Regions from separate parts of the Nocardiopsis sp. NPDC006832 genome, predicted to be linked through region 4. Evidence: riboswitches for the same ligand, from Rfam matches in the RefSeq annotation. Region 4 holds a riboswitch; each other region holds the start of a gene.

What was found. A riboswitch is a leader RNA that binds a small molecule or an ion and turns the genes downstream of it on or off. The one in region 4 is predicted to bind thiamine pyrophosphate.
Region 1: it holds a riboswitch for thiamine pyrophosphate, as region 4 does, so the genes downstream of both, ABZ717_RS09990 (3-oxoacyl-ACP reductase) here and thiO (glycine oxidase ThiO) in region 4, are expected to answer to the same signal.
Region 2: it holds a riboswitch for thiamine pyrophosphate, as region 4 does, so the genes downstream of both, thiC (phosphomethylpyrimidine synthase ThiC) here and thiO (glycine oxidase ThiO) in region 4, are expected to answer to the same signal.
Region 3: it holds a riboswitch for thiamine pyrophosphate, as region 4 does, so the genes downstream of both, ABZ717_RS24365 (ECF transporter S component) here and thiO (glycine oxidase ThiO) in region 4, are expected to answer to the same signal.

The regions. Positions count from the first base shown of each region.
Region 1 covers NZ_JBEYLC010000015.1:19,786-26,911, reverse strand. The annotation lists gene ABZ717_RS10000 (hypothetical protein) at 1-1,194, shown strand, start outside; gene ABZ717_RS09995 (hypothetical protein) at 1,191-1,559, shown strand; TPP riboswitch at 1,756-1,858, shown strand; gene ABZ717_RS09990 (3-oxoacyl-ACP reductase) at 1,909-2,691, shown strand; gene ABZ717_RS09985 (LLM class flavin-dependent oxidoreductase) at 2,691-4,025, shown strand; gene ABZ717_RS09980 (carboxymuconolactone decarboxylase family protein) at 4,284-4,766, opposite strand; gene ABZ717_RS09975 (GNAT family N-acetyltransferase) at 4,763-5,155, opposite strand; gene ABZ717_RS09970 (pirin family protein) at 5,247-6,299, opposite strand; gene ABZ717_RS09965 (hypothetical protein) at 6,703-7,126, opposite strand, start outside.
Region 2 covers NZ_JBEYLC010000001.1:78,885-86,010, reverse strand. The annotation lists gene ABZ717_RS00380 (DUF3068 domain-containing protein) at 1-295, shown strand, start outside; gene ABZ717_RS00375 (MFS transporter) at 405-1,646, shown strand; gene ABZ717_RS00370 (SOS response-associated peptidase) at 1,657-2,508, shown strand; TPP riboswitch at 2,640-2,755, shown strand; gene thiC (phosphomethylpyrimidine synthase ThiC) at 2,745-4,412, shown strand; gene ABZ717_RS00360 (hypothetical protein) at 4,507-5,040, shown strand; gene ABZ717_RS00355 (methyltransferase domain-containing protein) at 5,052-5,876, opposite strand; gene ABZ717_RS00350 (sigma-70 family RNA polymerase sigma factor) at 6,231-6,902, shown strand; gene rsrA (mycothiol system anti-sigma-R factor) at 6,899-7,126, shown strand, end outside.
Region 3 covers NZ_JBEYLC010000069.1:2,231-9,356, reverse strand. The annotation lists gene ABZ717_RS24370 (transglycosylase domain-containing protein) at 102-2,267, shown strand; TPP riboswitch at 2,343-2,450, shown strand; gene ABZ717_RS24365 (ECF transporter S component) at 2,525-3,166, shown strand; gene ABZ717_RS24360 (ABC transporter ATP-binding protein) at 3,169-4,710, shown strand; gene ABZ717_RS24355 (energy-coupling factor transporter transmembrane component T) at 4,707-5,432, shown strand; gene ABZ717_RS24350 (enoyl-CoA hydratase-related protein) at 5,484-6,284, shown strand; gene ABZ717_RS24345 (protein kinase) at 6,675-7,126, shown strand, end outside.
Region 4 covers NZ_JBEYLC010000017.1:77,722-84,847, forward strand. The annotation lists gene ABZ717_RS10990 (DUF418 domain-containing protein) at 100-1,374, shown strand; gene ABZ717_RS10995 (SDR family oxidoreductase) at 1,442-2,335, shown strand; gene thiE (thiamine phosphate synthase) at 2,454-3,116, opposite strand; gene ABZ717_RS11005 (Rv2175c family DNA-binding protein) at 3,197-3,556, opposite strand; TPP riboswitch at 3,644-3,755, shown strand; gene thiO (glycine oxidase ThiO) at 3,753-4,955, shown strand; gene thiS (sulfur carrier protein ThiS) at 4,982-5,194, shown strand; gene ABZ717_RS11020 (thiazole synthase) at 5,198-5,995, shown strand; gene pknB (Stk1 family PASTA domain-containing Ser/Thr kinase) at 6,360-7,126, shown strand, end outside.

The DNA of each region.
Region 1 (7,126 bases), on a different contig from region 4:
CCCTCGCTCGCCCGCATCGCCGGGTTGGCTCGTAGAGAGGCGATCGGACAGTGGCAGCGCGACCACCCCGAAGAAGCGGAGCGATACCGGTCGGCGCGCCGTCAGGTGAAATCCACCCTGCACTTCGCCGGGCGTTCGGAGGGGTTTCCCGCGTGTGCCAAGGGGCTCACGGTCAAAGGGGTGAACACCCTTCAGGTGGATCATCTCTTCGTGGAGCTGTTCACCGCACTCGTCAAGCCCGAGGGCCGGATCGGTGCGATCGTCCCTACGTCCATCGCCACCGGGGCCGGAGCCCAGGAACTCTTCGCGAGCCTGACCCGTGACCGGTCGATCGCTTCCCTGTACGACTTCGAGAATCTGAAGCAGCTGTTCCCCGGGGTCGACGCACGGCAGAGATTCAGTTTGCTGTCGTTGCACGGGGACAAAGCCCCCGTTCCTGTGGCCGACTACGCCTTCTTCCTACATGAGCCGGCCCATCTCGACGACGGAAGTAGGAGCTTCGAACTCACCGCTGACGAGATCGCCCTGCTCAGCCCCAACACGGGTTCGATCCCCCTATTTCAGTCCAGGCGTGACGCCGATCTCACCCTCTCTATCTACCGTCGAATCCCGGTGCTCTGGAAAGAGGGACAACGGGACGGAAATCCATGGGCGATCAGGTTCAAACGTCTGTTTGACATGACCGATGACTCCGGTCTCTTCCGCGACATGATGGGCCTGGAGAAGGAAGGGTGGGAGCTACGGGGTAACGTCTTCGAGCGCGAAAGCCGTCGAATGATGCCACTCTACGAAGCGAAGATGGCTCACCACTTCGACCATCGGTGGAATGGCTTCACCACGGCCGGAGCTCCGCGACAACCGGCCCAGATCGAGAAGGGGCCCCCGCTTACGCGCCGATGCCGCGCTACTGGGTTCCCGGAGAGGATGGTTCCAGACCGGGTCTGGCCACGCGACTGTCGGAGGTCGGGTGGAACAGAGAATGGCTCTACGGTTGGCGTGACATCTGTCGATCGAATGATGAGCGAACCGGGATTCCCGCCTTCCTGCCACGTGTGGCCGTCGGCCACACCTTCCCGCTCATGTTCGTGCAACGGAGACCGCACCTGGTCGCGGCCTTGTGCGCCGTTCAGAGTTGCCTGGTCTTCGACTTCGTCGGCCGCCAGAAGATCAACGGCGCGCACATGTCCCTCATGACCTGGAAACAGCTTCCCGTGCCCACACCCGAGCAGCTGGAACCCCATCTCGGCTTCCTGGTGCCTCGCGTCCTCGAACTCATCTACACCACCCATGACATGGAACCTCTGGCCAGGGACCTCGGCCACGAAGGCCCACCCTTCCCGTGGGACGAAGAACGCCGTGCGACCATCCGCGCCGAACTGGACGCCTACTGCTTCCGCCTCTACGGGCTCGACCGGCAGGAGGTGGACTATGTCTTGGAGACCTTCCAGACGGCCAAGGGCGGCCTGAAGAACAACGAGATCGCCAGGTTCGGAACCTACCGAACCAAGGAGTTGGTCCTGGACGCCTTCGATGGTCTGACGGACGTGGCGATCCAATAGAAGCCCTGGAGACCGCAGCGGAAGTCTGGGCCCGGACCACCCCACCCGGGCGTCGACGTGTGCTCGGGAGCATTCCCTTGCCCGTCGACGTGGAGGGGCACCAACCGGCCGGCTCCCCGAAGGTGCGATCGCCGAGCGGGAGGCGAGCGCGGCACCGGCCGGTGGCCCGAGAGGGTGCCTATGGGCTACCTTGATCGGCAGTGACACGGGGTGCCCTGAATCCACTGATCAGGGCTGAGATGACACCCGTCGAACCTGATCCGGGTCATACCGGCGAAGGGATGTCCGTACATGGCCGGTGGTATCGGTGGCCGAAGGGACGCCTTCGCCCATGCCAGAAAGGCCACCGATGAGTTCTTCCCGCACCGCACTCCCCATCGACCAACAGACGGTCGTCGTCACCGGCGGGGCCCGAGGGCTCGGGTCCCGGCTGGTCCAGGCCTTCCTGGGGCAAGGCGCCCGAGTGGTGATCAACTACCTCCACAGCGCAGAAGCGGCTCGCGAGCTCGCCGCCACCCACCCCGACCGCGCCCTGGCCGTGCGAGCGGACGTACGCGACCCCGAACAGGTCGCCTCGATGGTCCAGACCGCAGAGGGCCATTTCGGCTCCTCCGTCTCCACCGTCGTCAACAACGCGCTCGCCGACTTCTCCTTCAACGGCGACGCACGACCCCACGCCGACACGCTCACCCCACAACACCTCGACCAGCAGTTCAGCGGTACCGTCCACGGCGCACTGAACACCGTCCAGGCGGCCCTGGCCTCCATGCGCGGCCAAGGGTTCGGCCGGGTCATCAACGTGGGCACCAACCTGTTCCAGCACCCGGTCGTCCCCTACCACGACTACACAGCGGCCAAGGCGGCGCTGCTGTCGCTGACCCGCACGCTCGCCCACGACCTGGGACCCGACGGCATCACCGTCAACATGGTCTCCGGTGGTCTGCTGCGCACCACCGACGCCAGCTCCGCCACCCCCGAGAGCGTCTTCGACATGATCGCCTCCTCCACACCGCTGCGCCGGGTCACCACACCGGCCGAGTTCGCCGACGCGGCCCTGTACTTCGCCTCTCCCTGGGCGCGCGCGGTCACCGGTCAAAACCTCGTCGTCGACGGCGGGCTGGTGATGAACTGATGACCGCCGCTTCCGCGCCTGACCAGGCCCCCGATCGCCGGATGCACCTCAACCTGTTCATCTTCGGCTGTGGCCACCACAAGGCCGCCTGGCGTCACCCCGACTCGCCGGCCGAACGGATCGGTGACATCACCTACTTCGAAGAACTGGCCCGCACCGCCGAACGCGGCCGCTTGGACGCGGTGTTCTTCGCCGACGGCCACGCCACGGGCGACGTCGCCGGTGGCCCGTGGTGGTTCCTCGAACCGTTGACCGCTCTGGCGGCCATGAGCCGGGCCACCCGGCACATCGGTCTGGTCAGCACCGTCTCCAGCACGTTCTACACGCCTTTCCACGCGGCACGCCTGCTGGCCTCCCTGGACCACATCAGCGGAGGCCGAGTGGGCTGGAACGTGGTGACGTCCATGTTCGACACCGAGGCCCGTAACCACGGATACGAGCGGATGCCCGCGCACCAGGAGCGCTACGCGCGAGCCGAGGAGTTCGTGGAGGTGGTGCTGGGGCTGTGGGACTCCTGGAGCGACGAGGCCTTCCACTACGACCGGGAGGGGGTCTTCGCGGACCCGGACCTGGTGCGCCCCATCGGCCACCGGGGAGAGCACTTCCAGGTCGACGGTCCGTTGAACGTGCCGCGCCCGGTACAGGGCAACCCGGTGCTGTTCCAAGCGGGTTCGTCGGAACAGGGACGCACGCTGGCGGCCCGCCGCGCCGAGGCCATCTACTCCGTGGCCTATGACCTGCCCAGCGCCCAGGACTACTACGGCGACGTCAAGGCGCGGATCCGTCGGGCGGGCCGCGACCCCGGGTCCGTCGCCATCATGCCCGGACTGGTCACCTACGTCGGTTCCACCGAACGGGAGGCCCAAGACAAGCAACGTGAACTGGACGAACTGCTGCCGACCGAGGAGTCATTGCAGCAGCTGGGGCTGTTCACCGAACAGGACTGTTCCGATTGGGAGCTGGACGCGCCGGTTCCCGAGCTGCCGCCACTGGAGGAGTTCACCGGTCCCAAGGGACGCTACGAGACCATCTTGCGCATCATCGACTCCGAACGGCCCACGGTGCGGCAACTGCTGGGCCGTCTGGCCGCCGGCGGCGGACACTGCACCATGGTCGGAACGCCCGAGCAGATCGCCGATCGGATGACCCGGTGGTACGAGAACGGTGGCGCGGACGGGTTCAACCTCATGCCGCCGTCGTTGCCGGGCGGGATCGAGGACTTCGTGGACCATGTGGTTCCCGTCCTGCAACAGCGAGGGCTGTTCCGTCGCGAGTACGAGGCGGACACGCTTCGGGGCCATTTGGGTCTGGAACGGCCGCCGTCACCGCACTGAATACGGGAGGGAGGTCAGGGAGGTGGGAGGCCTGAGGAGCCGTCCTCGACCTGTCCGGACCTCCCTGCCATAGGAGAGGCGCGCGGCAGCAATCGTCTCAGGGCTGCTGAGCGCCGGCAGACCCCCGTGTCGGGAGCCTCGTTCGGATGTGACCGCCTTGCTCCGAACCTTGGGTGCCGAGCACGTCACCCTGTTGGAGAAGGTGGGCTTTCCGGAAAAGGGGACCCACCGCTGTAGCGCTTTTTCGGGAGGAGGGCGTTACAGCGGTGGAAATCGCTTTCCCTGTCGTGTGATCACGGGATGACCACTGGCGATCGAGACCCGGTTGAACGCGTTGATGAGCGCGGTCGTCCACTCCACCGCGGAGATCTGTGCGGTGGTCAGGTGGGCGGCCGCACGGGCGTTGATCTCCTGCCGGTCGACGGCGGGGTCGATGACGGTGAGGGACTCCGCCAGGAGCAGCGCGGCCTTTTGCATGTCGGTGAACACGCCGGCTTCACGCCAGGACGGCAGCACGTCCAGGACACTCTGCTTCACCCCGGCCTTGCGGGCCTTGGGAACGTGGATGCTCAGGCAGGTCGGGCACCCGTTGATCTGGGAAACCCGGACGTTGATCAGCTCGATGGTGTCATCGCCCAGACCCGCCTCGTGCGAAGCGGCCCGGGAGGCCACAGCCGCCTTGCCGAGCGCCTTGTACACAGTGGGGTGTTCCTTGTCGATGTAGGGACGCTCCGCGCTCATGCCTGCTCCTCGGTCGTCTTCTGGACCAGGGCCAGGTCCGCGGGCCTGGGCTTGCGGAACCTGCCGCCCTGGGCCGTGTACTCCTCGCCGTGTTCCTTCAGGTGCTTGGCGAACAGTGGGCACACGGGGACGACGGTGATGTTCCTGCGGACGCTGTCGGCCAGCGCCTCGCGCAGCAGGAGTCCGGCCAGACCCCGTCCACCGAACTCCGGTGAGACCTCGGTGTGGAAGAAGACGCGCTCACCGTCGCCCTCCGGTGGGTCGACGAAGTCGGCGCGGCCGGCGAGGGTGCCGTCTTCCAAGGTCACGGTGTAGGCGCTGATGGCGCGCGTTTCGTCAAGGGCGATATGCACGACGGCGCCGGTCTTGTCGGTCTGTGGTTCGGTCAAGGTGAAGACCTCTCTGGGGATGCTGCCGGGCCGGTCGGTGGCGCACACGACGGCGCCCCGGCCCGGTGGGATCGGTGTTCGGCGGTGTGGATCAGTCCTGGGACCGCGCGTGGGGCGGCGGGTTCTTCCTCGGCCGCATCCGAACCTGGGGCAGGTCGGGGGCCGGGAGCCATCCCATGCCATCGCGGTTCTTTCCCGGGCCGCCGTGCCCCACGTAGCCTTCGACGCGCCCGAACCGCTCGCCGCGCTCCTGCCATTCCTCCCGGTACCGCCGGATCTCCTCGGTGGTGCGGCCCAGGAAGTTCCACCACATGACGAGCTCCTCGGCGAAGGGGGCGCCTCCCACGAGCACGAGCCGGGCCGGTTCGTCGCCGTCGTTGGCGATACGCAGCTTCTGGCTTCCCACCCCGGTGTAGCCCACGGCGTCCTTGGGAACGCGCACGCCCTCCAGTGTGATGGCCTCGCCCGTGTCTACCAGCAGGCCGTGCTCGAACCCGGACTGGACCGCCAGGTCCAGGGTCGCGCCGGGATCGAGCCTGATCTCGGCGCCCACCAGCGGCGAGTACATGCTCACCGGGGACTGTGAACCCAGCAGTGAACCGAGGAAGACGAGCGCGGACCCGCCGTCGAAGGTGACGGGCTCGGGGACATAGTGCTCGAACTCCCGGCCCTGCCGGTTGCGCGCCTCCTCGGGGAGGGCGATCCAGAGCTGCACCCCATGGAGCCGGCGGGTGTCAGGGGTAGAGGTCTCGGAGTGACAGATGCCGGCACCCGCCGTCATCAGGTTCATCTCACCGGGAAGGACGTGGGCGCTGTTGCCACCGGAGTCGATGTGGGCGACGGTCCCTTGGAACAGCCAGCTCAGCGTCTGAAGGCCCGTGTGCGGGTGCGGAGCCACGTCCATCCCACCACTGGCCGACACGTCGTCCGGCCCGTAGTGGTCGATGAAGCACCACGCGCCGATCAACGAACGCTGCCGTTGCGGCAGGGTACGGCGCACGTTCATGGCACGCGGTCCACCCAGGGGCACGTCGCGGGCGGTGATGAGCTCGACGGGAGCTCCACCCTCCCGTTCGGCCCACGGCCCCGGGAGGCCGCCATCGACGCACACGTGGGTGTCGGGGTCAGCCTCTGGATCGGTCATCGCGAAGTCCCTTCCGCCGCGGGGTCGGATACGACGGTTGTGGTGTTGATGTTCTCTCCTCCAGGCCAGGCAGGTGCAGGAGCGTGCGAGCTCCACCTGTACTCAGCCCCAAGGTAAGCGCACGCGACTTCATCGTGCCAAGGCCCTACAGAGAGGGTGATGGTCGGGCTAGGGAGTGGGGTGTCAGTGGCCGTCACGGTTGGAACTGTGGGGTCTTCGACTCGATGTCAACGAACCGATGTCACGATGCGAAATATCCGTGAGCGATCAGCGGTCGAGGCATGAGTTTTACGGTTCGTTCGATATTCCTGTTCAGCTCATCTGCGAAGGATGCGTTCTATTTCGCCCAGGCGGGAGGGACGGGTCGCCTTGGCGCCCTGTGAATCCGTATGTACCAAAATTCCTACCCGTCCGCTTCTCCACCGAGCTTTTGTTGCAGCCAGGCGGGGATGTGTTCTTCGTCGCGGGGGAAGTATTTGAGGTCGTTGGTGAAGGCTGGGCCGATGAGGCCCGGGATTTCAGGATCCTCATAGTTGTATTTGATGGAGAATCGTCCGGGATGGGCGACGGAGTAGCGGACCGAGAACCATGTTCCTTTTCCGTCCCGGTAGAGGCCCGCCCTCAAGTCCTCGAACAACAGGTTGACCGCAACTGGTTCGCTCGATTCGAGGGTGTCCCCGTTCTGGTTCTTGACCGTGTAGGTGGTGAACGACTGATCGGCTACGGAGACACGAGTGTAAACAATCTCAGCCCAGTCGTTCGATGCTTCTTCTACCATCTTCCGGCCAATTTTTACCAGAAGCTCTTGTTGCTTTTGTGGATCCAAT
Region 2 (7,126 bases), on a different contig from region 4:
TACCGAGACCCTGCGCCCGCAGAACGGTTCGGGGGAGGTCTCGTTGTTGGAGGCCGAGTTCGTCCTCGCCGAGGGACAGGTGTCCTCGTTGGCCGAACAGGCCCGGGTCCGCTCGCTGATCCTGCGCGGGCTGGACGTGTGGGTCCCCTGGACCCTGGGACCGCTCGGCGTGGTCGCGATCCTCGCCGGTCTGGTCCAGGCGCTGCGCTCCCGACCCGAGGACGAGCCGAACGATCCCGGAGAGGGCACGGTGATCGAGAGCGTGGCCGCGCCCGACCCGACCGGGAGGGCCTGAGCCACGCGGGCGGGGACATGGGGCGGGTCCGCGAGGAAAACCGGTGGACTTCGGCCTCGGACACGGGCGAGGATCCGGTCACCGTCCCCGTTCGGAAGGCCCCATGCCGATGGCCCCGAAGATCCACCGCCTGCGCGCCCTCGTCCTGCTCCTCGCCATCCTGGCCGCGTCGATGGGCGACGAGGTCCTGCTGGTCGCCGCGGTCTTCCGGCTGTCGGAGACCGGTGACGCCCTGTGGGTGAGCGCCCTGGTGACCGCCCAGCTCGCCCCGCTCATCCTCCTCGGCCCCTTGGCCGGCGCGGTGCTCGATCGCCATGACACGGGGCGGGTGCTGGTCGTGGCCTGCCTGGTCCAAGCGGTCGCCCTGCTGCCCGCGGTCCGCTTCGACGACCACCCCGTGGTGCTGGTGCTGTGCGTGCTCGTGGTGAGCTCCATGGCGGCCTTCGTCAACCCGGCGATCCTCACCCTCCTGCCCCGGGCGACCGGGGAGCTCTCCCCGGTACACGCCAACGCCCTGTTCGAGGGTTCTCGCGCCTCCGCCACGGTCCTCGGGCCACTGGTGGGAGGGGTGCTCGTCGGGTTCGCGGGATTCTCCGCCACGCTGCTCACCGCGTCGGCGGGATTCCTGCTCGCGACCCTGGTCTACCTGACGCTGCGGATCCGTAGACCGGTGACCGAACCGTCGGGGCCGTTGTGGTCCGGCGCGGTGGAAGGAGCCCGTCACCTGTTCGGGGTCCGACTCTTCCGGGTCCTGTTGCCGGTGCTCGTCCTGGCCGTGGTGGCCACCTCCACCATCAACGTCGGCATGGTGTTCGTGGTCCGCGAGGTCATGGGCCACGGGGCTCAGGTGTTCGGCCTGGTCACCGCCGGTTGGGGCGTGGGGCTGCTGCTGGGGGCACTGGCCGTGGCGCTGCTGCGTCCGGCCCCCTCAGGGCGGACGGTCGCCCTGGCCGCCGCCGTCGTGGGCGCCGCGCTGGCCCTGTGGGCCTGGCTCCCGTTCCTGGCGGTGGCACTGATGTGCGTGGTCCTGGCGGGCGTGGGCAACTCCGCGCACAACATCCTGCTCCGCTCGGTGGTCCACCAACGTACGCCCGAACCCCTGCTGGGGCGCGCCCACGCGCTCATGGGGACGGTGGTCAACGGTTCCTTCGTCGTGGGGTTCCTGCTCGCCGGGCTGTTCGCCGCCGACCACCCGCGCGAGCTGCTCGCGGTGGCCGGAACGGTGGCGCTGACGGCCGGCCTGGTCGGTGCCCTCCTGGTCCACCTCACCCGCGCCGATATCGTCCCCGACGCGGTGGGGGCCGACGGGAACAGGGGCGGGTACGGGGACGCGAGGGGGACGGCGGCGTAGAATCGGACACATGTGCGGTCGATATGCCCAGTCACGGAACGTGCACCAGCTGCAACTCGCCTTCGACCTGCCGGAGCAGGCGCTGGGGGAGGAGCCCGACCCACGGGCGTGGCCACCACTGGAGGAACTCGACCCCGACTACAACATCTCACCCGGCCGCCCCGTCCAGGCGGTCTTCGGTCCACCCCCGCAGGGCGGAGCCTCCGGCGCTCCGGGACCGCGTTCGCTGCACACCCTGCGCTGGGGCCTGGTCCCCTCCTGGGCCAAGGACCGCAACATCGGCTACCGGATGATCAACGCCCGGGGTGAGACCGTCGCCGACAAACCCGCGTTCCGGTCGGCCTTCCGCCACCGTCGCTGCCTGTTGCCCGCCGACGCCTACTACGAGTGGCAACTGCTCAACAAGGACGGCACCGCCGAGGCCAGTACCTCGCCGGCCACGGACCCCGGGCACCGCAAGCGCAAGGCCAAGGCGGCCAAGAAGCCCTTCTCCATCCACTACCAGGGCGACGAACCGCTGGCCATGGCCGGGATCTTCGAGCGTTGGCGCGACCCCGAGGTCGCCGAGGACGACCCCGCCGCCTGGGTGTGGTCGTGCGCGGTGATCACCACCGAGGCCGCCCCCGAACTCGCGCACATCCACGAACGCATGCCCGTGATCATGCCCGCCGACGACTGGACGACCTGGCTCGACCCGACCTCCGGCCCCGACGACCTGTCCCACCTGCTGAACGCGACCCCGGTGGACCGGTTCTCCGTCGACGAGGTCTCCACCGACGTCAACAGCATCAAGAACAACCGCCCCGACCTGCTGGAACCCCTTCCGGACGATGGCGAAGAACAGGCGGACACACTCTTCTGACCTCGGCGAGGGTGGACAGGCCGGGGGCGGCCCTGTGTATGGTGTCCGGGGCCACAGGGGGAGTACCTTCCCCCCCGGCCGGGACGACGTGATCGACGCGTCCCTGGGCACGTTCGCCGTGCCGACATGTGAATACGCAACGCGGGAGCTCGCGCCATGGCGGGCTGAGAGGGCGACTCATCGGTGTCGCCGACCGCAGAACCTGTTCGGGTAATTCCGACGTAGGGAGGCCTGCCATGACGGCTATGGACAGCCGTGATCTCTCCACCGACGACGCGCACCGCGTGACGACCGGTCCCATCATGGGATCTCGCAAGGTGTACCGCGAGACCGAGACCCCCGAGGGTCCCACGCTCCGCGTTCCGCGACGTCGGGTGGAACTCACCAACGGCAGCCACTTCGATCTGTACGACACCTCCGGCCCCTACACCGACGACACCGCCGACATCGACGTCCACCGGGGTCTGCCCCGCACCCGTGCCGACTGGGCCCTGGATCCGATCGACGGATCGGTCACCCAGATGACCTACGCCAAGGCCGGGACCATCACCCCCGAGATGCGCTTCGTCGCCGCACGGGAGGGGGTCGCCCCCGAGTTCGTCCGCGACGAGGTCGCCATCGGCCGGGCCGTCATCCCGGTCAACCGCAACCACCCCGAATCCGAGCCGACCATCATCGGCAAGAGGTTCCTGGTCAAGATCAACGCCAACATCGGCAACTCCGCCGTCACCTCCTCCGTCCCGGAGGAGGTGGAGAAGATGGTGTGGGCCACCCGCTGGGGCGCCGACACCGTGATGGACCTGTCCACCGGCAAGCGCATCCACCAGACCCGCGAACGCATCATCCGCAACTCTCCGGTGCCCATCGGCACCGTCCCCATCTACCAGGCGCTGGAGAAGGTCGACGGGGATCCCACCAGGCTCGGCTGGGAGATCTACAGGGACACCATCATCGAACAGGCCGAACAGGGCGTGGACTACATGACCGTCCACGCGGGCGTCCTGCTCCGCTACGTGCCCCTGGCCGCCCGCCGCGTCACCGGCATCGTCTCGCGCGGTGGCTCCATCATGGCCGCCTGGTGCCTGGCCCACCACAAGGAGAGCTTCCTCTACACCCACTACGAGGAACTCTGTGAGATCTTCCGCCGGTACGACATCACCTTCTCCCTCGGTGACGGGCTGCGCCCCGGGTCCATCGCCGACGCCAACGACGAGGCCCAGTTCGCCGAACTGCGCACCCTCGGCGAGCTCACCCACATCGCCCGCTCCCACGACGTGCAGGTGATGATCGAGGGACCCGGGCACGTACCCATGGACAAGATCGCGGAGAACGTCCGTCTGGAGGAGGAGCTGTGCGGCGAGGCGCCGTTCTACACGCTCGGCCCCCTGGCCACCGACGTCGCTCCCGGATACGACCACATCACCTCCGCTATCGGCGCCGCGCAGATCGGATGGCACGGCACCGCGATGCTCTGCTACGTCACCCCCAAGGAACACCTGGGGTTGCCCGACCGGGACGACGTCAAGACCGGGGTCATCACCTACAAGCTCGCCGCGCACGCCGCCGACGTCGCCAAGGGACACCCCGGGGCACAGGAGTGGGACGACGAACTGTCCAAGGCGCGCTTCGAGTTCCGTTGGCGGGACCAGTTCAATCTGTCCCTGGACCCCGAGACCGCCCAGTCCTTCCACGACCAGACCCTGCCCGCCGAACCCGCCAAGACCGCGCACTTCTGCTCCATGTGCGGTCCGAAGTTCTGCTCGATGAAGATCTCCCAGGACGTGCGCAGGTACGCCGAGGAGAACGGGCTGGACACCGTCGAGGCCATCGAGAAGGGCATGGCCGACAAGTCCGAAGAGTTCGCCGAGGGCGGTAACCGCGTCTACCTGCCCCTGGCCGACTGACTGACACGGAAGCGCCGGTGGGTCGCCGTTTCTGGCGGCCCACCGGCCCCTGTGACAGGGTGATCGCAAGAGCCCCGCTGCACAGGAGGTCCTCTTGGAGATCGTCGATTTCGACCTGGCGGTGACCACGGCCGTCTTCGGGCTCTTCTCCTTCGCGTGGTTCGGGTGGGCGCAGGAACGGCCGCCCGGTGACCGGGTCCGTTGGGCGCTGGGCGCGGGTTCACTCCTGGCGCTCGGCCTGACGGTGTACGGCGTGACGCGCGTCCTGGACTCCCGGAGCGAGGGCGTCATCGCAGCCGGCGACAACCTGAGGACGTACCTCATCGTGGTGGGACTGGAGTTCGCCCTCGCGTTGGTGGGCGCCATCGTCCTACGGTTCGTCGACCGTTCCGAGTACACCTCCGCCTGGATCTGCCTGGTGGTGGGGGCGCACTTCTTCCCGCTGGCTCCACTGTTGAACCAGCCCATCCTCCACCTGGTCGGCGTACTGCTCTGCGCCTGGCCGTTCCTCGCCGTGCGCGGGGCACGCCGCCATGACGTGTCGATCAGCTTCGCCACCGGCGTCGGCGCGGGTGTCTGTCTGTTGTTCTTCGACGTCGTGCTCGCCCTCACCCTCATCGGCGTATAGGCGGCCGGTGCTCAGGAAGGCTTGACGACACTCGCGATCAGGTGCACGCCCACGTAGTCGTCGGACTCGGCCGCGTGCATCTCCATCTCCACCAGACGGCCCATGGACCGGGGGTCGCGGGCCAGCATCATCTCCACGGTGGAGGCGGACAGCACGGTTCGCGGCCGGATCCACTCCAGTTCCATCCCGGAGTCGGTGACCAGTTCGGTGAGCTGCTCGGCGGTGAAGCAGCGGGTGATGGAACCGTCCGGCCAGGGCACCAACAGCACGTCGGCGCTGGGCGCGTGACTGAGCTCGGGCCAGTAGTCCTGTTCGGCCAGCAGGGCCATGCCCAGCACCACAGAGTCCACGCACAGCAGGGCCCGCCCGCCTGGTCGTAGGACCCGGGCGACCTCGGCCACGGAGCCCTCCGTGGCCAGGTGCCGGGAGAGGACCCGGTTGTCGGCGATCACCCCGTCGAAGGAACCCTCCGCGAAGGAACGCAGGAACGCGGAGTCGCCGACCACGTGGCGCAGCCGACCCCGGCGGGCCGGCCGAGGCACCACCGCGGCCCGGCCGTTGACCAGGGTGAGCGGCCACCGTATCGCCGCGTCCACGGAGGGCAGGAGGGTGACCACGTCGTGCCCCGCGGCCACGGCGCGTGAGGTGCCTTGGAAGTCCGGACCGGAAAGGTCGAGCAGGCGGGAGGGCGTAGCCGGTAACCAGCGGCTGATCTGCGCCTCGGCGACGGCCCAGTAGAAACGCCAGTAGTCCGACAGTCGATCGGTGGTGGCGAACTGCGCCGCGGGCGATCGGGGACGATCGGAGGCCGGAGTCGGGGACGGTCGCACGTGCACTCCTCTCCCAATCCTTCAAGTGTCCTACCCGCACTCTGCCATGCCTCACCTTTACCGACGGGGCCAATCGTCGAACTTTCGAGGGCCGTCGGTCGTCGGCCCGGCGGAATCAGTGGACGGAGCCCGTTGTTGTCAACGAGACCTGACCGGAAAGTGCGGGTGCCCGGGGGTGTTCGCCGTATTCGTCACTCGCGAGGGAGGAACACGAGAACCATGCCGACTGCCGGCGCGTGCTTGGAGCGCGAGGAAGTGGTGTCGACGTCAGGCCACGTCGATGCGAGGGACCCGGGTGTGGGACCGTATCGTTTGGATATGGACACCCCACCAGGGACCAGCGCGAGGAGGCCGAAGGGCTTGGAACAGAGCCAGGAGACAGCCGAGGAACGGGACGAGCGGTTCGAGAGGGACGTGCTCCCCTTCCTCGACCAGCTCTACTCGGCGGCACTGCGCATGACCCGTAACCCGGCGGACGCGGAGGATCTGGTTCAGGAGACCTTCGCGAAGGCGTTCGGTTCCTTCCACCAGTTCAAGGAGGGGACCAACCTCAAGGCGTGGCTGTACCGCATCCTCACGAACACCTTCATCAACTCGTATCGGAAGAAGCAGCGGGAGCCGAAGCAGGCCGGTACCGAGGACGTCGAGGACTGGCAGCTCGCGCGGGCCGCGACCCACACCGCCGCGGGGCTGAAGTCCGCCGAGGCCGAGGCGCTCGAACACCTTCCCGACAGTGACGTCAAGCGCGCGCTGCAGGACCTTCCGGAGGACTTCCGTATCGCGGTCTACCTCGCCGACGTCGAGGGGTTCGCGTACAAGGAGGTCGCCGAGATCATGGGGACCCCCATCGGAACGGTCATGTCGCGTCTGCACAGGGGGCGGCGCCAGCTGCGCGGCCACCTTGAGGAGTACGCGGTGGACCGCGGGTTCCTCCCGGCGACGCGGGCGGCCGAGGCCGCCGGAGTGGGCGCCAATGGTTCTTCCGCCGGCGGGCGGACACAGAGCGGGTCGGATCGAGGAGATCGACGATGAGCGGCGGCCACGACAAACCTGAGAAGGACACCCCGTGCAGTGAGATGCTGGAGCAGATCTACGTCTACATCGACGGTGAGCTCGGCGAGGGTGACTGCGAACAGGTCCGTGAGCACTTGAGCGGATGCAACCCGTGCCTGGACGAGTACGGCCTGGAAGATGCCGTGAAGAAGCTCGTGGCCAAGCACTGCGGCTGCGATCCGGTCCCGCTGGACCTGAGGGAC
Region 3 (7,126 bases), on a different contig from region 4:
CCCGATTTGACGGAGTTCCCTTTGCGGGCCGACTGCGAGTGTGGTCGACGCAGTGCCCGGTGCCACGTGGCACCGGGCCGCACACGGCCGTAGGGGGCGACGTGACGGAGTCCAGCCGTATTGGTCGGTTCGGGGACAGAGCCCGAGCCCTGGTGGAGGGCGGAACCGCGAAGTTGGAAGGGGGCGGCGGCAAGGAACGACGCGAGGCGATCCTGCGTCTGTCCGGACTCGGCCTCATCGCCGGGCTATTGTCGGCGGCCCTGGTCATACCCTTGGTCGGCGGTGCCGGGATCGTGGCCAGGGACGCCGCCGCGGGGTTCATGTCCCTGCCGAACCACCTCGACGTTCCGTACCCGTCGTCGCGCGTCCTGCTCACCGACGACTCGGGGGAGCCCTTCGGCGAGGTCGCCCAACGCGAACGCGATGTCGTCGACCTCGACGAGATGAGCCCCTGGATGGGCACGGCCCTGATGGCGATCGAGGACGACCGTTTCTACGAGCACAACGGCCTCGATCTGCGCGGTGTCCTCCGCGCCGCCATCCGCACCGCCCAGGGGAACACACAGGGTGGTTCGACCATCACCCAGCAGTACGTCAAGAATCTCCTCATCGAGACCGCCGAAACCGAGGAAGAGGTCGACCAGGCCAGCGCCCGGACGATCACCCGCAAACTCACCGAGTTGCGCTACGCGATCGACATCGAGGACCGCTACACCAAGGACGAGATCCTGCAGGGCTACCTCAACCTGGCCTACTTCGGGGCCGGCGCGCACGGAGTCGAGGTCGCCGCCGAACGGTACTTCTCGACCTCCGCCGCCGAACTGGACCCCGGGCAGGCCGCGACACTGGCCGGTCTGGTTCGAGCGCCCTCGTACTACGACCCGATCAACAACCCCGATGAGACCAGGGAACGCCGCGATCTCGTGCTGGACCGGATGGTCGCCACCGGACACCTCGACGCCGAAGAGGCCGCCGCGCACAAGGAGAAGGGCCTGGGAGTGGACGCCACGCCGCGCGGGGGCAGCTGCGCCGAGAGCGAGTACCCGTTCTTCTGCGACTACACGATGCGCTGGCTCCTCGAATCCGACCTGCTGGGCGACACCAAGGCCGAGCGCGAACAGCGCATCTCCCGGGGCGGCTTCACCGTCCAGACCAGTCTGCTTCGAGCGGCGCAGGACTCCGCCCAAGAGGCCATCGACCGCCGGGTCCCGCACGAGGACTCCACCAAGTTCTCCGCCCAGGCCATGGTCGAGCCCGGTTCGGGCCGCGTGCGAGCCCTGGCCCAGAACCTGCGCTACGGGTTCGACGACGAAAAGGTCGGCACCACCTCGATCAACCTGGCCGTGGACCAGGCCGACGGCGGTTCCAGCGGATTCCAGGCCGGGTCGACTTTCAAGGCCTTCACCCTGGCCGCGGCCCTGGAGAAGGGCCTGGGGTACGGCACCAGCTTCAACTCGCCCAAGAGCATGTCGGTCGGCGGCATGGTCAACTGCGAGGGCGGCACCATGTCGTCCTGGAACGTCCGCAACGCCGGTGAGAGCGACGAGGGCGGCCACAACATGCTCAGCGGGACCAAGGGGTCGGTGAACACCTACTTCGCCCAGCTGCAGCGTCGGGTCGGCCTGTGCGAGACCTCCGAGACCGCCGAGGCGGTCGGGATACACCGCGCCGACGGTGGCGACCTCGGGGTGTGGAGCTCCTTCACCCTGGGCGACCAGGAGGTGTCCCCGCTGAACGTGGCCAACGCCTACGCGACCTTCGCCGCTCGTGGCACCCGCTGCGAGCCGCGCCCGGTCCGGGCGATCCGGGACGACGGCACCGGTGAACGGGTCACCGCCGACTCCCACTGCGAACGAGCGGTGAAGAAGCAGACCGCGGACGGGGTCAACCACCTGCTACAGCAGCCCTTCAAGGGCGGCACCGCCAATGGTCTGGACCTCGGGCGACCGGTCGCGGGCAAGACCGGCACCACCGACGGCGCGGCCTACGCCTGGTTCGCCGGGTACACCCCGAACCTCTCCTCGGCCGTGGTCGTCGGCGACGTGCGCGGCGGCGAGGCGAACCCGCTGCAGGGCGTGACCATCGGTGGCCGCTACTACGGCATCGTCTACGGGGGCAGCCTGCCCGGCCCGATCTGGCAGGAGAGCATGCGGGGCGGTACCGCCGAACTGGAGGCCGAGGACTTCGCGGGCTCGCCCGGGGCCTTCGGCAACCCGGACGCCGAGCCACCGAAGTCCAAGGACGACGAATCCGACACCGAGGCCTGACCTGCGATGGAGTCGGAAGAATCGGGCCGTGGGATGGAAACATCCCACGGCCCTCCTTGTTGACGCATAATGGAGGAGAACCGACAGGGGAGCGCGTGAGCGCTGAGAGTGCGGCATCGGACCGCAGACCCTTACACACCTGATCCGGGTCATGCCGGCGAAGGAAGTCGTGGAATCCGTCATCTCCGTGCCGCCGGCGCGGGAGACGCTCTCGGCCGCATTCCCCTCGTCGACCTCGACGAAGGGACCTCATTTCGATGGGTATCGACACCGGAGCCGGGCACGCCGGTACGAGTCGTGGACTTCTCGGCCGGATCAAGGACTGGATCCGCGCCGAGTTCGGGGCCTGGCGCACCGTGGACATCGTGGTGGCCGCCGTACTCGGCGCCGCGGTGGGGGTGGTGTTCTGGCTGTGGGGCGTGGTCTGGACGATCACCGGACCGCTGTTCGTGCTCTTCCCCCCGGCACAGGCGATCCTCTACGGGGTCTGGCTGCTTCCGGGAGTCCTCGGCGGGCTGATCATCCGACGGTCCGGCGCGGCCGTGCTCACCTCCATCACCGCGGCCTCGGTCTCCGCGCTGCTGGGCTCCCAATGGGGCGTCACGGTGGTCCTGGAGGGCGCCATGCAGGGGCTGCTGCCCGAGCTGGTCTTCCTGCTCTTCCTCTACCGCCGTTGGGGCATGGGCGTGGCCGCGCTGGCCGGTGCCCTCGCCGGGATCTCCCCGGCCATCCGTGACGCCGTCGTCTACTACGCCACCTGGCCGCTGTCGCACCAGCTCGTCTACGGCGGCCTGGTCCTGGTGAGCGGCGCGTTGATCGCGGGGGTCGGCGGACGCCTGCTCACCACCGCCCTGGCCCGGTCCGGGGCCTTGGCACCCTTCCCCTCGGCCAAGGGCTGACCATGGCCGGCACGAACGCGCGCGGCGCGCGTGTGGAACTCTCCGGCTGGGGATGGAAGCACGCGGGCCGCGCCGCCCACGCCCTGCGCGGCGTCGACCTGCTCATCGAACCCGGGGAGCGGGTCCTGTTGCTGGGCGCCTCCGGCGCGGGCAAGTCCACCCTGTTGCACGCCCTGGCCGGTCTCACCGGGCCCGACAGCGCCATCGGTGGCGACCAGGAGGGCCTGCTCCGGGTGGACGGCGAGCCCGCCTCCCGGGGGCGCGGCGGTGTGGGTCTGGTCGCGCAGGATCCCGAGGCCCAGCTGGTGATGGCGCGCGCCGGCGACGACGTGGCGTTCGGCCCGGAGAACCTGGGGGTGGCACCGGACGAGATCTGGTCGCGGGTCGAACGTGCCCTGGTCGAGGTCGGGTTCCCCTATGGGATCGGCCACTCCACCGGTGCCCTGTCCGGTGGGGAGAAGCAGCGCCTGGTCATCGCCGGGGCACTGGCCATGCGACCGCGTCTGCTGCTGTTGGACGAGCCCACCGCCAACCTCGATCCGGTCGGGGGCGCGCTGGTCCGGGACCTGTTGGCCCGCCTGCTCACCGAGAGCGAGGCGACCCTCGTTCTGGTCGAACACCGCGTCGCCGAGGTCATGGACCTGGTGGACCGTGTGGTGGTGGTCGAACCCGGCGGTGGCGTGATCGCCGACGGGGCGCCGGCGAAGGTCTTCGCCGAGCACGGGAGGTCCCTGGCCGAACAGGGGGTGTGGGTACCCGGAGAGGAACCCTCACCGGACCTACCCTCGGCCCCCGGGGGAGCGCCCATGTTGGCGGCGCGGGGTGTGACGGCGCGGACCCCCTTCCAACTGGGCGTGCGGGCGGCCGCCCCGCGCACCGTCCTCGAAGACGTGGACCTGACCGTGCCCGCGGGGGCCGTCACCGCGCTGACCGGGCCCAACGGAGCGGGCAAGTCCACCCTCCTGACCCTGCTGGCGGGCCTGACCAAACCGCACCGTGGTCGGGTGGTGCCGCGCGGGACCCTGGCGGAGATCGACCGGCGTCCACTGGTCCGCTGGCCGGCCCGACGGCTGGCCCGCCACGTGGGCACCGTCTTCCAGCACGCCGAGGACCAGTTCGTGACCACCGAGGTCCGCGACGAACTCCGGTTCGCCCCGCTGCGGGCCGGTCTGAGCGATACGGAGACCGAGGGCCGGGTCGGTGAACTCATGGAACGGCTGCGGCTGACCCATCTGGCGAACGTGCACCCGTACACGCTTTCGGGCGGGGAGAAACGCCGTCTGTCGGTGGCCACCGCGCTCAGTTCCGGCCCCCTGCACGCCCCCGACGTCCTGGCCCTGGACGAGCCCACCTTCGGCCAGGACACCCGCACCTGGACCGAGCTCGTGGAGCTCCTCGCGGATCTGCGAGCCGAGGGCCGGGCCATCACCGTGGCCACCCACGACGGGCTGCTCCTGCGTCATCTGACGGACGTGCGGGTGCGTGTGGCGGACGTGCGGGTGCGTGTGGCGGACGGGCGCGCCGTGGCCGAGGAGGCCGAGTGAGCGAGGTCCCCCGGCTCACCGGACTCAATCCCGCAGCCAAACTGATCGCCGCCCTCGGCATCGGCATCGGACTCGTCCCCGCCGTGGACGTGGTCACCGGCGGCATCGTGCTGGCCGCCGTCCTGCTGTGCGTGCCCTTCAGCGGGGTGGACCGCCGCACCCTGCTGATCCTGGCCGGCCCCTTCGTGCTCATGGGTCTGAGCAGCGCCGCGGTCAACTACCTGTACGGCGAACAGGGCCTCGAAGGAGCCATCGGGGTGGCGGTGCGTCTGTTGGCCATCGCCCTGCCCGGACTCCTCGCCGCCATCACCAGCGACCCCACCGACATGGCCGACGGGCTCGTGCAAAGACTCAAGGTGCCCGAGCGCCCCGCCATGGGCGTGCTCGCGGCGCTGCGCCTCATCCCGCTGTTGGCCGACCAGTGGCGCACCATCACCCTGGCCCGTAGGGCCCGAGGACTGGAGGCCGGATACAACCCGCTGAACGTGGTCCGACTGTTCTTCGGCCGACTGTTCGCGCTGCTGGTCCGCGCCATCCGAATCGGTACCCTGCTGGCCACCGCCATGGACGCGCGGGCCTTCGGGACCGGGCCGCGCACCCACGCACGAGTCAGCCGCTGGCGTGTCGCCGACACGCTCCTGCTCGTGGGCGCCGCCCTGCTCCTGGCCGTCGCCTACACGGTCTCGGCCCGGCTCGGGACCCTGGTGCTGCTCTTCTCCTGACCCGCGTGGTTGGGTTGCCATCGAAACCGACACCGACACCGAGACGAAGAGGTGGACAACGTGGGCGAGTTCGTTCGCGTGGAGGCCGACCCGGAGAACCCCGCGGTCGCCGTCATCCGCATCGACCGACCCAAGGCGCTGAACGCGCTGAACGGACAGGTCACCAAGGAGATCGCCGAGGCCGCGGCCCGGGTGTCGACCGACGACTCCGTGCGCGCCGTCGTGCTGTACGGCGGTGAGCGCGCCTTCGTGGCGGGGGCCGACATCAAGGAGATGGCCGACCTCGGCCACGCGCAGATGCTGAACTACTCGCGCGCGCTGCAGAACGCGCTGACCGCCGTGGCTCGGATCCCCAAGCCCGTCGTGGCCGCGGTCAGCGGCTTCGCGCTCGGCGGCGGCTGCGAGCTGGCGTTGTGCGCCGACTTCCGGGTCGCCGGGACCAAGGCCAGGTTCGGGCAGCCCGAGATCCAGCTCGGCGTGATCCCCGGCGCCGGCGGGACCCAGCGCCTGCCGCGCCTGATCGGCCCGGCCAAGGCCAAGGACCTGACCTTCAGCGGCCGTCACGTGCGCGCGGAGGAGGCCGAGCGGATCGGTCTGGTGGACCGGGTCGTCGCCGACGAGGAGGTCTACTCGGCCGCCGTCGCGCTGGTCGCCGAGTACGCCGAAGGTCCGGCGATCGCCCTGGCGGCGGCCAAGGAGGCCATCGACCGCGGGCTGGAGACCGACCTCGACACCGGACTGGAGATCGAGCGCCTGCAGTTCTCCGGGCTCTTCGCCACGGAGGACCAGAAGACCGGCATGCGCAGCTTCATCGAGCAGGGGCCGGGCAAGGCGAGGTTCAGCGGTCGCTGAAGGATCTGAACCCGTTTCGGACGGGGTGCCACGGCGTTCGGACCGGCGCCCCGTCCCACGCTTGAACTTCCCTTTGCCACGTTTTGCCACGACAATGGACCTTCGTCATATTCAGTGGCGTCACGGGGGTCGGCCCGGTCGTCCGGATCCGGCCAGACGGGACGGGGGCGGGGGAACCGCGCACGCTGTTTTTCCGTCATACTCGTCATTGGTCGTCCCACGACGGACGGTTCGTCCGGAGTCCCCGGGGCGCGGTCAGCGCCTGCTCTCCGACGACACCAAAAGACCATACGAGGCCCCTCCGGGGTCGAACAAGCCAATGGTGACCCATCCCCCCGGCCGATAAGCTGGACGTGGTGGTATGCGGTCTTTTGAGGGGATGAGTTCTCGATGGCAATGTCGGCAGGTTTCCCCACGGGTGAGGAGCTGCCGGAGCGCATCGGCCACTACGTCATCCGCCGCCGCATCGGTGCGGGCGGCATGGGCGTGGTGTACCAGGCCGAGGACCCCCGGACCGACCAGTTCGTCGCGGTGAAGGTTCTCAAGCCGGAGGTCGCAGGAGACCACATCGCACGCGCGCGGCTCGCCCGAGAGGTCGAGACGATGCGCCGCGTGCAGAGCCCCAACGTGGCCGAGGTCATCGACGCGGACACCCAGGCCGAACTGCCCTGGGTGGTCACCGAGTACATCCCCGGCCCCACCCTGGACGCCACGGTCACCGACCACGGTCCCCTGCGCGGCCGCGCTCTGACCCGCTTCGTCGCCGGTATGGCCCGGGCGATCAAGGACATCCACGCGGTGGACGTGATCCATCGCGACCTCAAGCCCGGCAACGTGATCAT
Region 4 (7,126 bases):
TTCGGGGTTTTTTATACCCTTTTTCAAATTACGCCCACAGCCCGATTCCGGCATGAATCGGAATCCACGATAGACCTTGAAACCGGAGCGCTCCCTCCCATGGCCAGAAACACCGCCCCTCTCGGGCCGACCACCACGGCCGAACGGGCACTCGCTCCGGACCTCGCCCGCGGCTTCATGCTGCTCTTCATCGCCCTGGCCAACACGGTCTGGTACCTGGGGGCCGCACCGAACACCGGCATCACCGCGCACCCCACCCCTGAGGGCGCACTGGACGATGTCGTGCAGTTCTTCACGGTCATGGCCGTGGACATGCGCAGCTACCCGATGTTCGCCTTCCTGTTCGGGTACGGCATGGTGCAATTGGCCAGGCGCCAGGAGGCGGCGGGTGCCGACGTCAAGGGCGTCGACGCCCTGCTGCGCCGCCGCAACCTGTGGCTCCTCGTCTTCGGCTTCTTCCACGCACTGCTGCTGTGGATGGGCGACATCCTCGGCGCCTATGGCATGCTCGGGCTGGTCCTGGGATGGCTGTTCCTCCGGCGCAAGAGCGGGACACTGCTCGTGTGGGGCGCCGTGCTGACCGGCCTGCTCGCGCTCCTGTCCGTGATCGTCCTCCTGCTCCTGCCGATCCTCGGCGAGGTCGACATGGGCGATCAGGACGTTCTGGTCACGGCCGCCGACATCGCCGAGACGTCCATCCTGTCCGCCGCGGTCATGCGAATGCTGGCCTGGCCCCTCAGCGTCGGGCAGGGGCTGCTGATCCCGGCCTTGCCCGCCGCAGCCCTGTTCGGGTTCTGGGCCGCGCGCCGCCGGATCCTGGAGGAGCCGGAACGGAACCTGCCCCTGCTGCGCGGGGTCGCGATCGTGGGCATCACCGTCGGCTGGCTCGGCGGTCTCCCCCTGGCGTTGGCCCAGATCGGCGTGTGGGACCTGGCCCCGATCCAGGGGCAGGCGCTGGCCATCCCGCACATGTCGACCGGCCTGTTCTGCGGGCTCGGGTACGTCGCGCTGATCGCCCTGGTGGCGTACCGGGTCCGGGAACGGGGACGAACCCGGGGCATCCTGGTGAGCGCCCTGAGCGCGACGGGGAAGCGCTCCCTCAGCGCCTACCTGGCCCAATCCGTGCTGTGCGCGCCGCTGCTGGCCGCATGGGGCCTGGGGCTGGCCGCGCACATGTCCTCGTGGACGATGTTCCTGTACGCGGTCGGGGTGTGGCTGCTCACCGTGGTGGGCGCCTACGCGCTGGAGCGCGCGGGGCGTCGTGGCCCGGCCGAGGTGCTGTTGCGCCGCCTGACCTACCGGCGCATCACCCGTACGATCGCCCCTGTCACGGGTGGGAACGAGGAGGCTCCCCAAGAGCACACCACCCGCTGACCGATGAGCTCAAAAAGGGGCGTGCCGATGAGCGGCCGGCACGTCCCCATACTCCAGGATGGCTGTCATGGGTGACGATCACATGACAAACCACACCATAGGGGTGACCGGAGCCACGGGAGCGGTGGGCGGGCGCGTGGCCGCCCGGATCGCTCGGCTCGGGTCGACACAGCGATTCATCGTGCGCGACATCAATCGCGCCCCGGAGTACCCGGGCAGCAGCGCGTCGATGGCCGACTACGAGGACGGGGCCGGGTTCACGCGGGCCTGTCGGGGGGTGGACACCCTGTTCCTGGTCTCGGCCACCGAGTCCGAGGAACGAATGGAGACCCACGTCAGCGCGGTGGACGCGGCGGTCGAGGCGGGGGTCTCCCGGATCGTGTACCTGTCGTTCCTCGGTGCGGGCCCGGCCTCGACCTTCACCTTCGCCCGGACGCACTTCTTCACCGAGGCGCACATCAGATCCACCGGTGTGTCCTACACGTTCCTGAGACCGAGCCTGTACCTGGACCTGCTGCCCCATTGGGTGGACGACGAGGGAGTGGTGCGCGGCCCGGCCGGTGACGGTCGGGCCGCGTGGGTGTCCCGGGACGACGTGGCCGACGTGGCCACCGCCGTCCTGACCGACCCCGTGGTGATCGCCGCGTCGGAGCGGACCACCTACGACGTGACCGGCCCGGAGGCGTTGTCGGTGGGCGCCACGGTGGAGAAGCTGGGCAGGCTCACCGGCCGCACCATCCACTACGTGCCCCAGAACTGGGAGGAGGCGCTGGAGTCACGCCGGCGCACCGGAGCCGCGGAGTGGGAGGTCGAGGGGTGGGCGTCGTCGTACGCGGCGATCGCGAACGGGGAGATGGACGTGGTGGCCGATACCGTGCCGAGCCTGACCGGGCACCCGGCGCAATCCATCGAGGGTTTCCTGCGCCGTCATCCGAGCGCGTTGGCGCACGTCGCGGTCTGACATCGGCGGTCTCTTCCCGACCACCGCCGTGCGGAGTGCGCGGTCGAGTTCGGCGGACCCGAGGTGCTGATCCCCGGGAGGTTCCCCGTCACCGGGTCCGGTGAGGCGTCGCCTCGGTTCAGGCCCGCGCGGTGAGCCGTTCCTTGAGGGCGACCGCCGCGGCACGGGGGTCCTCCGCCTCGGTGATGGCGCGCACCACGACGACACGCGAGGCGCCGGCGTCGAGCACCTCGTCGATGGTGGTCAGGTCGATGCCGCCGATGGCGAACCAGGGTCGTTCGGTCCCCAGTGCGGCGGCCTTCTCCACCAGGGCCGGGCCGGCGGCAGGGCGTCCCGGCTTGGTGGGGGTGGCCCAGGTCGGTCCGACGCAGAAGTAGTCGCTGCCGGCTTCCTCGGCGGAGGCCATGGCGGCCTCGACGTCGTTGTTGGATCGCCCGATGACGGGGTCCGCGCCGATGATGTCCCTGGCCATGGACACGGGCAGATCGCGCTGTCCCAGATGCAGAACGTCGGCGCGCACCGCGCGGGCGATGTCGGCGCGGTCGTTGACGGCGAGCAGCGCGCCGTGGCGTTCGCACGCCTCGCGCATGACCTCCAGCGCGGCGAGTTCCTCGCGGGCCTCCAGCCCCTTGTCCCGGAGCTGGACGATGTCCACCCCTCCGGCCAGGGCCGCGTCCGTGAACTCGGCGAGGTCACCGCGCTCGGTACGGGCGTCGGTGCACAGGTACAGAAGGGATGCGTCCAGGCGCTCGCGCAGGCTGGTTCCGTGGTTGGTCCTCACACCCGACACATTAGGCCCTGGTCGTCGAGAGACCCAAGGGCGCACCCCCCGGTGCGCCCCATGGAGCGAACGGCGATCACTCAGAAGGCCATGGCCTGGGCGCGGCGACGCACCTCGGTGCCCCGGTTCTCGCGCATGGCCTGGATCGGGGTCCCCGGAAGGGTGTCGTCCGGTGTGAAGAGCCAGCGCAGAGCCTCCTCGGTGGAGAAACCCGCGTCGGAGAGCAGCACGATGGTGCCGGGCAGCCCCTTGACGAGGTCGTCACCGTCCAGGAAGGCGGCGGGGATGGAGAGTTCTCCCTTGCGAACCACGCCCATGAGGCGGTTCTCGCGGATGAACGTCTTGATCCGGTTCGGGCTGACGCCCAGCGGCTCGGCCGCCTCGCGCAGGGTCAGCCAGTCGCCGACCAGTTCGTCGATGTCGAGGTCTTTGTGTGTCACCCTCCCAATCTGCCACACCCCACCGGCCACCGAGGACCGCCCGAACCCGTGCGGGGTCACCTGGCCTAGGATGGCGGGGAGCGAACAGACATGTCCCGCGGGAGCCGGGTGGACCCGGCTGAGAGGGAGACCGAGCAGTCTCCGACCGCACGAACCTGATCCGGATCATGCCGGCGAAGGGAGGGGAGCGCGCACCATGCGCGACTTCGAGGATTCCCGCTACAGGACCGGTTCCGACACCGATGGTGTGGTCGTCGTCGGTGGCGGCGTCATCGGGAGGGTGGTCGCCTGGCGGGCGGCCCGACACGGTCTGGACGTCACCCTGGTCGAGCCCGATCCCGTCACCGAACCCGCCGACGCGCGTTCCTCCTCCGCCGTCGCGGCGGGCATGCTCACGCCCGCCACCGAGGCGATCTTCGGTGAGGAGGAACTCATGGGACTCGGCGTCCGCTCCGCGCGGATGTACGACTCCTTCGTCGCCGAGGTGGAGGCGGACTCCGCCATGTCGGTGGGCCACCACCGCACCGGAACGCTCCTGGTCGCCTTCGACCGGGACGACCTGGCCGTCCTCGATGAACTCCACGACCTGCAACGACGTCTGGGCATCGCCACCGAGCGGTTGAACAGTCGAGAGTGCCGCCGGTTGGAACCCCACCTGGCCCCTTCGGTGCGGGGCGGGGTCCTGGCCCCAGAGGATCACTCCGTCGACCCCCGCCGTCTACTTCCGGCCCTGGCCCGGGCCGCCGAACGCGCGGGCGCGCGCGAGGTGGCCGGGGCCGTGACCGAGGTCTCCTCCCCCGGTCCCGACGGGGCCCGGTTGGGAGTGCACCTGGCCGACGGCACCGTTCTGCCGACCCACCAGGTCGTCCTCGCCGCGGGTTGCCTGAGCGACCGGATCACCCTGCCCGCGCCGGTGCTGCCTCCGATCCGGCCGGTCAAGGGACAGTTGTTGCGCGCCCGGGTCCGTGAGGGGGAGCCCCCGCTCGTGGAGCGGACGGTGCGCGGCCTGGTCCGCGGCTTCCCGGTCTACCTGGTGCCCCGCGCCGACGGCGAGGTCATCGTGGGCGCGACCCAGGAGGAGCTGGGGTACGACACCGCCCTGACCGCGGGCGGGCTCTGGCAGGTGCTGCGGGACGCGCGCGAACTCGTTCCCGGGGTCACCGAGCTGGAGGTCACCGAGACCTGCGTGGGCCTGCGCCCCGGGTCCCCCGACAACCGACCCCTGCTGGGCCCCACCCGGGTGCCGGGACTGCACCTGGCCGTGGGCCACTTCCGGCACGGGGTGCTGTTGGCCCCCGTGACCGGAGAGGTCATGGTGCGGGCGCTCACGACCGGGGCCCTGCCCGAATACGCGCATGGATTCGCCGCCGACCGGCCGCTGTCCGATGGCGGCGCGTGAGACGAACCGACGACGTGGGAGTGACTGTGGAACTGATCATCAACGGCGAGAGTCGCCAGAGCACGGCCACCACGGTCGAGGCGGTCGTACGCGACCTCACCTCGGCCGGCGACGGGGCGATCCCCGGCGGGATCGCGGTGGCGATCAACGACGAGGTGGTGCGGCGCACCGCGTGGGCCGGCACGGACCTGACGCCGGGCGACCGCGTGGACGTCCTGACCGCCGTACAGGGAGGCTGAACCATGACCGACATCCTCGACACCCGCCCCGATGTCGACACCGTCGAAGACCCCGTGATCATCGCCGGCGTCCCCTTCGGCTCCCGCCTCATCACCGGAACCGGCGGCGCGCCCTCCCTGGAGGTGCTGGAGGAGGCCCTGCTGGCCTCGGGGACGGAGCTGACCACCGTGGCCATGCGCCGGGTCGCCCCGGGCACGCAGGGATCGGTGTGGGACGTCCTGTCCCGCAACGGCATCCGTCCACTGCCCAACACCGCGGGCTGCTTCACCGCCGTGGAGGCCGTGCGCACCGCCAGGCTGGGGCGCGAGGCCTTGGAGACCGACTGGGTGAAGCTGGAGGTCGTCGCCGACGAGCACACGCTGCTTCCCGACCCGGTGGAGCTGTTGGAGGCCGCGGAGACACTCGTGGACGACGGTTTCACGGTGTTGCCCTACACCAACGACGACCCGGTGCTGGCCCGGCGTCTGGAGCAGCTCGGCTGCGCCGCCGTCATGCCGCTGGCCGCTCCGATCGGCTCCGGTCTGGGCATTCGCAACCCGCACAATCTGGAGCTGATCGTCGAACAGGCCGGCGTGCCGGTCATCGTCGACGCCGGCATCGGTACCGCCAGCGACGCGGCCCTGGCCATGGAACTGGGGTGCGACGCGGTGTTGTTGGCCACTGCCGTGACCCGTGCCCAAGACCCGGCCCTGATGGCGCGGGCCATGCGCGACGCGGTCCGGGCCGGTAGGGACGCCCGCCGTGCCGGGCGCATCCCGATCCGGCGGCACGCCCTTGCCTCCAGTCCCGACGTGGTCTGAGCGAAGTACCACTCGACCTGCCCGTCCGAGGTCCGTGTCCGGGCAGGTCGGAGCGGTCGCCGCGGCCCTCGGTCAAGAGCCGGCCGGTGCGGCGCCAAGCGAAGGTTTGGTGTCGTCCCCTACCTTGGATGGAATGTGTGTGCCGTGAGAGGGCACCGCACCCACCGAGACAGCCCAGGCGCGCGCACCCCCCGAGCGCACACGGACGGCCCGTGTGTCGCACAGTGCGGGGCCGCCGCGACCATGAACCGCGGGGCAGAACCGACTCCGGATTCCGCTATCGTGTCGGTTCGACATCTGGTGTCGGGTACGCGCCATCGGCCGCGATCTCCCGCGCTCCCCGCAGCAAGGACACAACTCCGCCGTGGACATGACGACTTCCGACCCGCTTGTAGGCGCGACGCTGGACCGTCGCTACTTCGTCGAGTCCAGGATCGCCGGTGGTGGTATGGCGACGGTCTACGTCGCCCACGACCTCAGGCTGGACCGCAGACTCGCTCTGAAGGTCATGCACCCGTCCCTGGCTCAGGACCCCTCCTTCGTCCAGCGATTCATCAACGAGGCGCACTCCGTCGCCAAGCTCTCGCACCCCAACGTGGTCCAGGTCTTCGACCAGGGCGAGGACCAGGGACACGTGTTCCTGGCCATGGAATACGTACCGGGGCGCACGCTGCGCGACCTGCTCAAGGAGCGCGGCCGGCTGACCGCCCGTCAGGCGCTGAACTTCATGGCCCCGGTGCTGGCCGCCCTGGGCGCCGCGCACCAGGCCGGCATGGTGCACCGTGACGTCAAACCCGAGAACGTCCTCATCACCGAGGACGGTCGGGTCAAGGTCGCCGACTTCGGTCTGGCGCGCGCGGTCGAGCAGTCCAACCAGGGGCTGACCCGCACCGGCACCCTGATGGGCACCGCCGCCTACCTGGCGCCCGAACAGATCGAGAAGGGCGTGGCCGACGCCCGCAGCGACGTCTACGCCGCGGGCATCATGTTCTACGAATTGCTCACCGGTGGCCAGCCGCACACCGGTGAGACCCCCATCGCCATCGCCTACCAGCACGTGAACGAGGACGTGCCGAGACCCTCGCACTTCCTGCCGGGGCTCTCCCCCGATGTGGACGCCCTGGTCACCAA